2 regions of the Xanthomonas sp. NCPPB 3959 genome follow, and region 2 is predicted to be linked to the other one. Evidence: predicted binding sites of a transcription regulator. Region 2 holds the regulator's gene; the other holds the start of a gene.

Region 1 (6,575 bases), on a different contig from region 2:
TGCGAGATACGCAAACACGCCCACCATCGCCAACAGGGCAATGGTCCACAGGCCGTCCCAGCCGATCGAGATCCAGTAGCGCTGCGGGTCGGTGTCGGCATAGAACGTCCTGGCCGGCCGACCACGAACGACGCTGACATAGCGCCCGCTGATTACCGCCTGCAGCAACAACCATAGCCGCCCGCAACAGGCCACCGCGATCACGAGGACCACCCCGCGGACAAGCCAGTCGACGATGCGGGAATTGGCAGGCACCGGCATCGGTGGCGGTGATTTGGGACGTTTCTTCAAGCAAGCCTCTCTGCAATCGTGCGACGCAGTTTACTGCTGGCACTTTGCATCGGCGCCTGCCGGCGTGATCGCGCAAACAGGACGCGGCCTTCAACTGCAACACGACGCTATGCACGTGCAGCCTGGTCGCAGCCGCTATAATCGCCGCGCAGCGCACTCGATCGAGTGACATGGAACGCTCCACGCTGCATTCGTCTCAAGGAAGATGGCCGGCAGCACTGCCACGCGGATTGTCTGGACGCTTCCTTGGATTTTTTGCTGTGACGCCATGCAACGGCGGCAACAGTCTTCCCTCAAGGATCTTTCGCTTTGAAGACGTTCACCACACTCCTGCTTGTCTCTCTCAGTCTGCTGCTTGCTGCCTGCGGCGGCGGCACCACTACCGGCGCTTCCAAGCTCTCCTCCAGCGACTATCTGTTGCACAACATCTCGGTCTGGAATGGCGCGGTGACCATCATCGACCCGTGGGTGTCCGGCGATCGCGGGCAGAGCCTGGTGAACGATGCCATCGCGCACAAGCCGCTGGACAGCTACAAGACCGCGCTGGGCAGCCAACGCAAGGCGCTTGCCGCCAATGCGCAGGCCAATGCCGCCGTGGCCTCGGGCGTGCCGGACAACGCCAAGGACCTGGACGGCAAGTTGTCGGCCTACCTCAAGAGCGCCGACGCGATGATGGCCGCGCTGGAGCGCTTTGCCGCACTGCCCAACGGCTACACCAATACCGAGCTGGCACCGCTGGCCAAGGACCTGGAAACCGTGTCGGCCCAGCTCAATGTCGATATCGAAGCCCTGAATACCGCGCAGCGCGCATATTCCAAGGAGCACAAGGTGCCGATGCAGGAAGTCAGCCAGTAAGCACGACGGTATCGTCGGTGGCGCCTTGCGGACCGCGATACGTGGTCCGCAAGAGGCGATCGAGCCTGCTCGCTTCGCTTGACTCCACTGGTCACCTCACACGCAGGTGCACAACGCACTGCGATGAAAAACGTCATGCGGTTTAAAGGCGCATCGTTGCTCGATGCTGCAGCGCGACTGCAGACCCCAGCGATTTAAAGAGCGCGATCCGCAAACACGCGATCGACGCACGCACGCTCAGCACACCGCCCATTGATCGCGCCCTGCAGTCTTGGCTGCATACAACGCAAGATCGGCCTGGCTCAGCAGCACGTCCAGGCCGGTGGCGGCGGTGACGCTGACCGCGCCCATGCAGAACCGCACCGGCTGGTCTGCCGGCAGGCCGGGAATCTGGATCGCAGCCACGGCGCTGCGCAGGCGCGCAAACACCGCAGGAATTTCTTCCGCGTTGCAGCCCGGCAATACCAGCAGGAATTCTTCGCCGCCCAGCCGGCCCAGGCGATCCTGCGTGCGCAAAGCCAGCTTCGAGGCGCTGGCAAGCGCCTTGAGCACCGCATCGCCGGTGGCGTGGCCGTGTACATCGTTGATCAACTTGAAGTGATCCAGATCGATCAACGCCAGCATGCACGGGATCTGCGAGCGCAACGATTGCTCGATCTGCTGTTGCGCCTCGGAACGAATGGCGCGGCGATTGGGCAGGCCGGTGAGTTCGTCGCGCATCGCCAGCCGCGACAGCTGACGGCGATGGCGCGCACCGAAGGCCAGCACCACCAAGGCGCCCAGCAACAGCAGGCAGGCCGCACATAGCGCGATCCATAGCGTGCGTTGGCCGGCTTCGCGCGCCTGCAAGGCCAGTTGCGCGGTCTCGCTGCGGCGGCGCAGCTCGGCGGTTTCGGCGCCACGGCGGGCATCTTCGTAGCGCGCCTGCAAGCGCAGCATCACGGTGTCGCGTTGGCGATCCAGGCTTTGCGCGCGCAGCGTGTTGGCGCGTTGCAGTTCCTGGTATGCCTCGGCATGGCGGCCTTCCGCTGCCAGCGCCTGGGCAATGGCATCGAGCAGTTGCGCACGCCGGCTCAAGGTCAGGTTCGGGTCGTCCGCTGCCCTGGCCGCGACGATCTCGGCCCCCAGACTGTCTGCCTTCAACACCGTCAATGCCTGCAGCAACACCGCATGACACGCGGCGATACGGCCAACGTTGCCTTGTTTCTGCATCAGTGGCAGCGCCTCGCGCGCCATTGCCAGTGCCGCATTCGCATCGCCGGTTTCGCTCAGGGCTTCGCTGGCGCTGGTCAGTGCTGCGGCCACGCCGGCCTGATCGCCGAGCTCGCGGCTGAGCGCCAGCGCGCGCTTGAAATGCAGCAAGGCGGCCTCGGGTTGCTGCGCGGCCAGCGAGGTGCCGTATTCGTATTCGATCAGGCTGCGCTGGAAGCGTGCCGGCTGGCCGTGCAGGCGCGTCAAGGCATGCTGCAGATAATCTTCGGCTTCGCTGTCTTCTGCCATGCGCCCGCCGACACGGCTGGCCAGCGACCCCAGCTGGGTCAACGCGTCCAGCTCCAGGCTCAAGGTGTGCTCGCGCACCGCACACTGGTAGCTGGCCTGCGCCGCCTTCCATGCCTCATCGCTGCTGCTGGAGGCCAGCATGCTCCACATGTCGACCGCTTCCACTTCGCACAGCAGATCGTTGCGACCCAGTGCCCGCGCCCGCTGACGCAGATCTTCCAATCGCGTCACCATGCCGCGGTTGGGGTTTTCGCGCACATCGCTGAGTGCCTGCACGGTATCCAGCCACAGCTGCGCCTGCGCGGCGTTGCCATGCAATTGCTCCAACACGGTACGCGCCTGGCTGAGCACCAGCTGGCGATGATCGTTGTCTTCCAGCGAGATCAGGATGCGCGCCTGGGCCAGCAAGGCCCAGAATTGCGCGTCGGCATCGCCATTGCTGCGCGCCTGCTGCAAAAAGGTCTGGGCGGTCTGCAACGCGGCCTTGGGGTCGTCGATGGCGGCCGATTCGATCGCCTTCCACGGCTGCGGCTGCGCCCACACCACCGCGCTGCTCAGCAGTAATGCGATCCCCGCGAAGACCCGTTGCCAGCGTGCCGCAAGGAGGCTCATCGGCGACTCATGACGGCGACAAGGCACAACGCGCCGGGACCGTGACCACGGCGACACCTCCGACCCGAACCGGGCTTGCTGGTTGCTGCGGCATTTCAGGCACTCCCATGGGTGGACAGCGGTGGAATTGGGCAAGGTCGGCGCTTGCTTGAACGCGACATCGATGCAGCAACCTCTGCAATGATGACCGGCAGGCATGCCAGGCACCGTGATCGCGACGTTCCTGATCGAGCTCGTTATCGGCCTGATCGCACCTGGCTTGAATCGGAGCGACCGACGCAGCGAGCTGCCGGCATCCCGTGTGTGCTGGTGTGTGCTGGTGTGTGCCGGTGTGTGCTGGCACCTGTCCGGCAGCGACGTAAACTGCCGCACGGCAGCCGCCGCCCGAGATCTGGAGACGCCGTGACATCCTGCTTGCCCCGCCTGCTCACGTTGCTTGCCGTCGCCTTGCTGTCGGCCTGCGCCACCCAGGCCCCGCGTGCGCCGCAGCGCTCTCCGGATGCGGTCAAGGCCGATATCGCCCGGCGCCTGCCGGCCACCCTCACCGATCGCGCCGGCTGGGCCAACGATGTGTACGTGGCGCTGTCCTCGCAGGCGCTGGACACCAGCCCCGAGCACATCTGCGCGGTGCTGGCGGTGACCGAGCAGGAGTCGACCTATCAGGCCAATCCCGTCGTTCCCAATCTTGGCAAGATTTCGCGCGCGGAGATCGACCGCCGCGCCAGTGCGCACCACATTCCCGGCTTCATGGTCGACGCCGCCCTGCGCATCGACTCCCCCGATGGCCGCAGCTATGCCACGCGCATTGCGAGCGCGCGCACCGAGCAGGAGTTGAGCAAGATCTTCGAGGACTTCACCGGCAGCGTGCCGTTGGGCGCGCGCCTGTTCGACGGGCTCAATCCGGTGCACACCGCCGGGCCGATGCAGGTGAGCATCGCGTTTGCCGAGCAGCATGCCGAGCGCTACCCGTATCCATCGGGCGACTCGATGCGCCATGAAGTCTTCAGCCGTCGCGGCGGGCTGTGGTTCGGCACCAGACATCTGCTCGGGTATCCGGCCAATTACGATGCACTGCTGTATCGCTTCGCCGACTTCAACGCCGGTTGGTACGCCAGCCGCAATGCCGCCTTCCAGGCCGCGCTGAGCAAGGCCAGCGGCATCGCGCTCGCGCTGGACGGCGACCTGCTCACACCCGGCGCCAGCCTGGAGGCACCGGGCGGCACCGAACGTGCCGCACGCGCCCTGGGCAGCCAGCTGGCGATGAGCGACCGGCAACTCCGCCGTGCGCTGGAAGCCGGCGATAAGGCCGATTTCGAGGACACCGATCTGTATCGCCAGGTGTTCGCGCTGGCCGAGCGCAGCACCGGCAAACCGTTGCCGCGCGCCGTATTGCCGGGTATCACCCTGGAAAGCCCGAAGATCACCCGCACGCTCACCACCGCCTGGTTCGCGCAGCGGGTGAACGAGCGCTGGAAGCGCTGCATGGGCAAGTAGCCACACGCCCTGCCGCGCGGCACACCCCGGATGTCGGCGCACGTTGCGCCTGTCGCAACGGCTTGGTCTACGGCCATGGCACGACCTATGGCAGAGGCACACGCACCGCCGGCCCAGGTAGCATCAGGGGGCTGCGTCGACCGCATCGACGCGCGCCCCTTCCGACGAGGTCCACATGCTCACACCGTTGCCGATGCGCCACCTGCTCACCGCCCTGGCGATCGCCGCGCTGCCCGCGCTGGCCAGCGCGCAGGTCCCCAGCGTGACCGAGGCCGACTACGCCCGCGCCGAGCGTCTCACCAGCTATCTGGCGCAACCGCTGGTCGATCACCAAGCCACGCGCATCGACTGGCTGGACGCCACCCATGTGGTCTATGTCGATCACGATGCCACCGGCAACCGGCTACTGCAGCTGGATACCGCCACCGGCAAGACCGCGCCGCTGTTCAAGCAGTCCGCGCTGGTCGGCTCGCTCAATACGCTGCTGAAGACCGGCGACAAACCGCTCAAGGCCGACACGTTCGCACCAGTGGTCAAGCGCACCGCCGATGGCCGCTACCGCCTCAACGTCCGCGATACCGCCGTGGTCTGCGACACGCGTGCACGCTGCAGCAAGCTCTATGCAAAGGACAAGGCGGAGCCGGGCGTGCCATCGCCGGACAAGCGCAGCGAAGCCTTCATCCGCAACTGGAACCTGTGGGTGCGCGATCTGGCCAGCGGCCAGGAAACCCAGCTCACCCGCGACGGCGTGGAAAACTTCGGCTACGCCACCGACAACGCCGGCTGGCAGCACAGCGACAACGCCATCGTTGCCTGGTCGCCGGACTCACGCAAGATCGCCACCTTCCAGCAGGACCAGCGCAAGACCGGCGACATGTATCTGGTCAGCACCAAGCTCGGGCATCCGGAACTGCAGTCGTGGAAATACCCGCTGGCCGGCGACAAGGACGTGACCATGATCGAGCGCGTGGTCATCGACGTGCCCACGCGCAGCGTGCTGCGGCTGAAACTGCCGCCGGATCAGCACCGCTCCACCCTGTGCGACGACGTGAGCTGCTCGCCGGGCCTGTGGGACGATGTGAAATGGGCGCCGGACGGCAAGACGCTGGCCTTCGCCTCCACCTCGCGCTTCCACAAGCAGACCTGGTTGCGCATCGCCGATGTCGCCACTGGCGAGGTGCGCACCGCCTTCGACGAAACCGCCAAGACCTATTACGAAAGCGGCCAGGTCGCCGCCAACTGGGCGTACCTGCCTGGCAGCAACGAGGCGGTGTGGTTCTCCGAACGCAGCGATTGGGGCCAGCTGTATCTCTACGATCTGGGCACCGGCAAACCCAAGCGCGCGATCACCACCGGCGAAGGCAACGTCACCGAGTTGTTGCGCGTGGACCCGGTGACGCGCACCGCGTGGTTCGTCGGTGTGGGCCGCACGCCGGGTGTGGACCCGTACTACCAGCAGCTGTGGAAGGTGAGCCTGGACGGCGGTGAGCCGGTGCTGCTCACACCCGAAGTGGCCGATCACCACATTGCGCTCTCGCCCGATGGCGCGCGCTTTGTCGATACCTATTCCACCTCAGTCACCCCGCCAATCACGCTGTTGCGCGATGCCGGCGACGGACGCACCGTCAGCACGATTGCCACTGCCGACATCACCCGCCTCAAGGCCGCCGGCTGGGTGCCGCCGGAGCCAATCACGGTCAAGGCGCGCGACGGCAAGACCACGTTGTACGGGCTGATGTTCAAGCCCAGCAACTTCGACCCGGCGCGCAAATACCCGGTGATCGATTACATCTATCCCGGCCCGCAGACCGGATCGGTACGTG
Region 2 (6,575 bases):
GGAGCGCAGCCCATCCACATCCAGGATCAGCGCCATGCGGCCGTCGCCGATCAGGGTGGCGCCGGCGTAGCCGGGCAGGCCGCGCAGGGCGCGCGGTAGCGGTTTGATCACCACTTCCTCGCGGCCGCGGACCTGGTCCACCACTAGGCCGAAGCGGGTTTCGCCGGCCTGCAGCAGCACCACGGTCAACAGCGGCGGTTGTTCGGCCGGGACGCCCAGCCAGCGACGCAGGTCGATCAGCGGCAAGGTGTGCGAGCGGCGGTCCAGCACGGCGCGGCCGTCGAACCAGCCCAGCGAGGTCTGTGGTGCATGCAGCACTTCGACCACGCGGGCCAGCGGTAGTGCATAGACGGCTTCGCCGGCCTGCACCAGCAGGGTCGGCAGGATCGCTAACGTCAGCGGCACGCGGATCATGAAGCGGCTGCCGCGGCCCAGTTCGGACTGGATCTGGATCTGCCCGCTGAGTTCGCGGATGCGCGATTGCACCACGTCCATGCCCACACCACGGCCGGAGATGTCGGTGACCTCGGCCTTGGTCGAGAAGCCCGGCATGAAGATCAGATGCAGGCATTCGTCGGTGCTCAGCCGGGCGGCGGCTTCGGCGTCGATCAGGCCTTTATTGCGAGCGATTTCGCGCAGGCGCTCGGGGTCGATGCCGGCGCCGTCGTCCTGGATTTCGATGCTGACGTAGTCGCCTTCCTGCTGCGCGGACAGACGCACGTGACCACTGCGCGGCTTGCCGGTGGCTTCGCGCAGGGCAGGGGATTCGATGCCGTGGTCGATCGCGTTACGCACCAGATGCACCAGCGGATCGGCCAGGGCTTCGACCAGGTTACGGTCCAGTTCCGTCTCGGCGCCGATCAGTTCCAGTTCCACTTCCTTGGACAAGGTGCGCGCGACATCGCGGGCCACCTTGGGGAAGCGCGAGAACACCTTGCTGACCGGCTGCATGCGGGTGCGCATGACCGCGGTCTGCAGGCGGGCAGTGGCGATATCCAGCACGCTGACGGCGCGATCGAGTTCTTCGTCGCGCAGGCGGGTGCGCAGGGTCTTGAGACGATTACGCGACAGCACCAGTTCGCCGATCAGGTTGACGATGGCGTCCAGGCGCTTGGTGTCCACGCGCACGGTCTGTTCGGCTTCGGCACCTTTTGCGGCGGCTTTGGGTGCGGCTTTGGCGCCGGGTGCCGGTGCATGGCCGTCGTCATGGGCAGGTGTGGCCACCGCAGCCAATGCGGCTTTGGGCGCGGCCTTGACCGCCGGCGGGCCGCTCTTGGCATCGAACTGCGCAATCAGCGAGGCCGGTGCATGCGGCACGGTTTCGCCCGAGCCCATCGCATCCAGCATCGCCTGCAGATAATCCAGCGACTGCTGCGCGGCATCGAAGTGATGCGCCTGCAACACCGCCTGGCCGGAGCGTGCCATGCCGAGGGTTTCTTCAGCGGCGTGGCACAGCTCCACCATGGGCTTGATCGCCAGAAAGCCGGCGCCGCCCTTGAGCGTGTGGAAGCCGCGGAACACCGCGTTGAGCTGGTCGGCTTCGTCCGGTGCCTGTTCCAGCGCGACCAGCTGTTCGCCGAGGCGATCCAGGATTTCCTGGGCCTCGACGATGAAATCGGCAGCAATATCGTCTGGAACAGCACTCATGGTTACAACCCCAATCCGGACAGCAGGTCATCGGCGTCGTCCTGCGACACCGCGTGACGGTCCAGGCCCTTGACTGCAGGACCGGCAAGACCGCCGTCGTCTTTCTTCGGCTCGGTGCTCTTCGGCGGCAGGCCGAGTGCGCCGAAGCCTTCGTGCACGCGCCGCACGATGCCGGCCACGCGACGGATGATCTGCCCGCTCAGGTCCTGGTAGCTCTGCGCCAGCGACAGTTCGGTCAGGTTGTGGCGCATCTTGTCCATCAGCGCGCCCTGGTCCTGATTCAGACCACCGTCGCGCAGCTGGTTGGCCAGCTCACGGCATTCTTCGACCAGATCCAGCGTGCGATGGCTGGCCTTTTCGGTCATTTCCACCACGTGGTCCAGGCGCGAACACGCATCGTCCAGCTCGCCGGCTTCTTCGGGCACGGTGGGCAATTCGCCCAGCGCCTGACCGAGTTCGCGTGCGAGCCGGCTCAGGCCCTGCATCATCGGACGGGTGCGCAAGGCGGCGAGGTGGTCGACCTCGCGCTTCCATGCGGCTTCGTCACCGCTTTCCAGTGCATCGAGCGCGCCTTGCAGGCGGTCGATCAAGGCAGCGCGTTCGGCATTGGTTTCCACGGTGGCGTTCATCAGGCGGTCGCCGCCAGACGTTCGAACACCTTGCCCAGCTTTTCTTCCAGCGTCTGCGCGGTGAACGGCTTGATGATGTAGCCGTTCACGCCGCACTGGGCGGCTTCGATGATCTGCTCGCGCTTGGCTTCGGCGGTCACCATCATCACCGGCAGGTGCTTGAGCTTGGCGTCGGCGCGGATGTTGCGCAGCAGGTCGATACCGGTCATGCCGGGCATGTTCCAGTCGGTGACCACGAAATCGAACGGGCCGGCCCGCAACGCAGCCAATGCGCTGTTGCCGTCTTCGGCCTCTGCGGTATTGGTGAAACCAAGATCGCCCAACAGATTCTTGACGATACGTCGCATCGTCGAGAAGTCGTCCACGATCAAAATCCGCATGTTCTTGTTCACATCAAGCTCCTAACACTAAAAAATACGCGAAAAAATCATTCGTCAATTTCGACACCGGCATCGGCCAGTTCGAAGACCTTGAGGCGGCCGCGCAGACGCACCACGGCCTGGCCGTGGATCTGGCAGACGCGCGATTCGCTGACACCGAGCACGGCGCCGATTTCCTTCAGGTTCAATTCCTGTTCGTAGTACAGCGACAGCACCAGCTGCTCGCGCTCGGGCAACTGGCCGATGGCCTTGCCCAGCTCGCGGCCGAACTCGCCACGCTCCATCATCTGCTGCGGGTTGGGGCCACCCTTGGCGGTGGTGTCCAGCTCGCCGTGATCTTCGATCCGCGACTCCAGGCTCAGCACCTGGCCGCGCGCGGCGTCTTCCATCAGACGCAGGTAATCGGGCAGCGGCATTTCCATCGCGGCGGCCACTTCGGTGGCGGCGGCGGCGCGGCCGGTGTTCTGTTCGATCTTGCGTACTGCAGCAGCAGCGTCGCGGGCACGGCGGTGCACCGAACGCGGTACCCAGTCGCCTCTGCGAATCTCGTCGATCATCGAGCCGCGGATACGGATCGAGGCATAGGTTTCGAACGAGGCGCCCTGCTCGGAGTCATAACTGCGCGAGGCTTCGATCAGGCCGATCATGCCGGCCTGGATCAGGTCGTCCACTTCCACGCTCGCCGGCAGGCGCGCGGCCAGATGGTGGGCGATGCGGCGCACCAGATCGGCGTGCTGGGTGACGATGTCGTTGGCGTTGTTGCGTTGCACTGCACGGTACTGCGCGGTGGCCGTCGTTGCGGTTGCGGTAGCGGTGCTCATGCGGCGACCCCCCGTTGGATGATGCGTTCGACAAAGAACTCGACGTTGCCGCGTGGCACGGTGGGGGCCTGCCAGCGCGAGGTACGCCGCGCGATTTCTGCGATGGCCAGCGCCGAGGGGCTGGCGGGGTAGGCCTTGATGACCGGTTGCTGGCGCTGTACCGACAAACGCAACCAGTCGTCCTGTGGCACGTGGCCGAGGTAGTTCAGCGACACGTCGCCGAGGAATTTTTCGCAGACCCGCGACAGCTTGTCGTACAGCAGGCGGCCTTCGTTGGGGTCGCGCACCATGTTGGCGATGATCTGCAGACGGTCCACGCCGCGTTCGCGCGAGAGCACCTTGATCAGCGCGTAGGCGTCGGTGATCGAGGCCGGTTCGTCGCAGACCACCACCACGGTGTCCTGGGCGGCCTGGCAGAAGGTCAGCACGCTGTCGGTGATGCCGGCGGCGGTGTCGATGACCATCACGTCTAGGTCGCGTTCCAGCTCGGAGAACACGTTGACCAGGCCGATGTGCTGGGCCGGAGCCAGTTCGGCCATGTGGCGGCGACCGGAGGCGGCCGGGACCACCAACACGCCACCGGGGCCTTCGATGATCACTTCATCCAGCGTGCAGCGGCCAGCGATCAGGTCGGCCAGGGTGTACTTGGGCGACAGGCCCAAGACCACGTCCAGGTTGGCCAGGCCAAGGTCGGCGTCGAGCAGCAGGGTGCGCTTGCCCATCTCGGCGAGGGCCACGGCCAGGTTGGCGGAGATGTTGGTTTTACCCACGCCACCCTTGCCACCGGTCACGGCAATGGTGCGCACCGGGCCCAAGGGCTCGGGACGGGTCGCCGTCAGGGGGAAGGCGTTGGTCAGCTTGGCGTATTCACGCGACTGCATGGTTGTGCTCCGGAGTACAGGGCTTATCGGCAGCGCGCCGCAAATCTTCAAGGCGAAGAACGAGACTGGCGGCATTGGCGCGGTGCAGGTCGTCGGGGACCCGCTGTCCGTCAGTCACCCAGGTGATGGGCATTTGATGGTCAACCACCACCGACAAGGCGCTGCCGAAGCGGCCGGTCTCGTCGAGTTTGGTCAGCACCACGCCTTGGGGTTTGGCGTGGGCGAAGCGGCGTACGACCTCGTCGAGGTCGGAAAAATGGGCGTTGGCCGGCAGCACCAGCAGCGAGGTGACCTGGTGCGCGGCGCGCAGCCAGTTCAGCTGTGCGGCCAGGGCGCGGTCGCGCTGACCCATGCCGGCGGTGTCGATCAGCACCAGCTTGTAGTCGCGCAGGCGCTCGAGCAGTTCCAGCAGGCTCTCGGCGCTGTCGGCCTCGTGCACCGCGATGCCGAGCTGACGGCCGTAGCTGTGCAGCTGCTCGCGGCCGCCGACGCGCTGGGTGTCGGTGGTGACCAGGGCCACGTCGCGCGGGGCGTGCTGGGCGGCGAAGCGCTGGGCGAGCTTGGCGATAGTGGTGGTCTTGCCGGCACCGGTCGGGCCGACCAGGGCGATCACGCCGCCGCGTTCCAGCGGGTCGATCGGAGCCACCGGCAGACGCTTGGACAGCAGGCCCAGCATCAGCCCGCGGCCGCGGTGCAATTCGGTATCGGCCGGGATCTGCAGGGCCACATCGCGGATCAGACCGGCATCGAAGCCGTAGTCGTCCATCAGTTCCAGGGCCTGCGCACGCACCGGGGAGCCACGCAGGCGCTCGTCGGTGAGGCGGTTCATTTCGCGCTCGATCATCTGACGCATCAGCGCCAGCTCACCGCGCAGCTGCTTGAGTTCTTCGTCGTTCTGCGGCACCGGGGCGGCGGCGACCGGTACTGCGGCCAGGGCGACCGGGGCGGCCACCAGCGGCGGCAATGCGGCCGGCGGCAGGATCTGCGGCAGCGCGTCGTCCATGTCGAAGCCGTCGTCGTCCTGCTCGTCGTCGTCCTGCCCGTAAGAGGCGTGGGTGGCGAGCGCGGCGGCCATGATCGGCGTGCGTGCCTGCACCGGGGCAGCGTGCACCGGAGCCTGTACCGGTGCGGTGGTCAGGAAGTCGGCGAACAGCTGTTCCGGCACTGCCGACAGCGCATGTTCCTGGCGCGGTGCGGCGGCAACTGCAACGGCGTGGGCCAATGCTTGAGCGGCGGCAGACGGGGCGGCGGCAGTCCGCACCGGTGCGGCGACCGGCGCCGAGCGCGGCACGTTGACCGGCTGGCGCAGCGCCATCGCGGCGATCATGTCGTCTGCAGCGCTGGCAACACGCTGACGCTGGCTGCTGCCGGTGTCACCGGCCGGCTTCAGCGGGGCGTGGAACGGCGCGGCTGTCCGGGCCGGGGCCTGCTGGGCCGGCGCCTGTTCGATCTGTGCCGCCGCAGCCGCCGCAGCCGACGGAGTCTCGGAGCGCGCGGTTTCCAGAGCGCGCTGCACGAGTTCTTCGTCGTAGTTGCTGGCAGCGACGATCTCGATGCCTTCGGCGGTACGGCGGTTGGACAGGATCACTGCGTCCGGGCCGTGTTCTTCACGCACCATGCGGAATGCGGTGCGCATGTCCGGGGCAACGAAGCGTTTGATTTTCATGCGAAGTGCCTCCAGGAACGGGACCCGCCGGACGCCGGACGGGTGCGCGATGAATGTGGGTGTGTTGCCAGCGTCATGAGTTGCCTGTCCCGTTCGGTTGTTCCAAGTGCTGCTGCTCGCCCCGCAGTGATCAAGCTGACTGCGGTCTCGCCAGAGCTAATGCACGCGGCGTGCCAAAACGCGGTGCCGGGGTTCCGGCGCGGGAATCTGGAAGGTTGGGACAGACTGGAGCTGTGCGATCGGCCCGGCTGCAAGATTTCAAGTCACTGGTTTAATTGACTTTTCTCTAGGGGCGCGCTGCGTTGGCATCCACTGTGCGGGTGGATGCGCTGGCGGGTGGGAGGTCGAGCGTGGAGCGCCCGCAAAGCCTCGAAACCGCCAGCGTCGTGCAATCGATTGGAGGTTTGGACGAGTGGCGGCTTTCCGACGCTGGGTGCGGTGGTCGGTCGCCTGTCTGCAGCGAGAGGGCCGGGCGCGGGTGGGTTCGTAGGAGCGCACCCGGGCGCGATGGGCCCTCCCGGTAACGCCCTCGCGACCAAGGTCGCTCCTAC

The links. Region 2 encodes FliA, which starts transcription of late flagellar genes. Its sites were predicted from a motif close to TAAAGTTTNNCNNNCNNNGGCCGATAA; they were not measured.
Region 1: the regulator FliA is predicted to act here: its motif matches at 3,495-3,521, upstream of AC1KVG_RS19725 (GGDEF domain-containing protein).

What each region holds. Positions count from the first base shown of each region.
Region 1 covers NZ_JBWWVR010000022.1:44,626-51,200, forward strand. Annotated here, with positions in the region: gene AC1KVG_RS19715 (hypothetical protein) at 1-291, opposite strand, end outside; gene AC1KVG_RS19720 (hypothetical protein) at 601-1,146, shown strand; gene AC1KVG_RS19725 (GGDEF domain-containing protein) at 1,384-3,258, opposite strand; gene AC1KVG_RS19730 (DUF1615 domain-containing protein) at 3,661-4,752, shown strand; gene AC1KVG_RS19735 (S9 family peptidase) at 4,928-6,575, shown strand, end outside.
Region 2 covers NZ_JBWWVR010000001.1:107,394-113,968, forward strand. Annotated here, with positions in the region: gene AC1KVG_RS00395 (chemotaxis protein CheA) at 1-1,647, opposite strand, end outside; gene AC1KVG_RS00400 (protein phosphatase CheZ) at 1,650-2,276, opposite strand; gene cheY (chemotaxis response regulator CheY) at 2,276-2,668, opposite strand; gene AC1KVG_RS00410 (RNA polymerase sigma factor FliA) at 2,704-3,477, opposite strand; gene AC1KVG_RS00415 (MinD/ParA family protein) at 3,474-4,358, opposite strand; gene flhF (flagellar biosynthesis GTPase FlhF) at 4,345-6,024, opposite strand.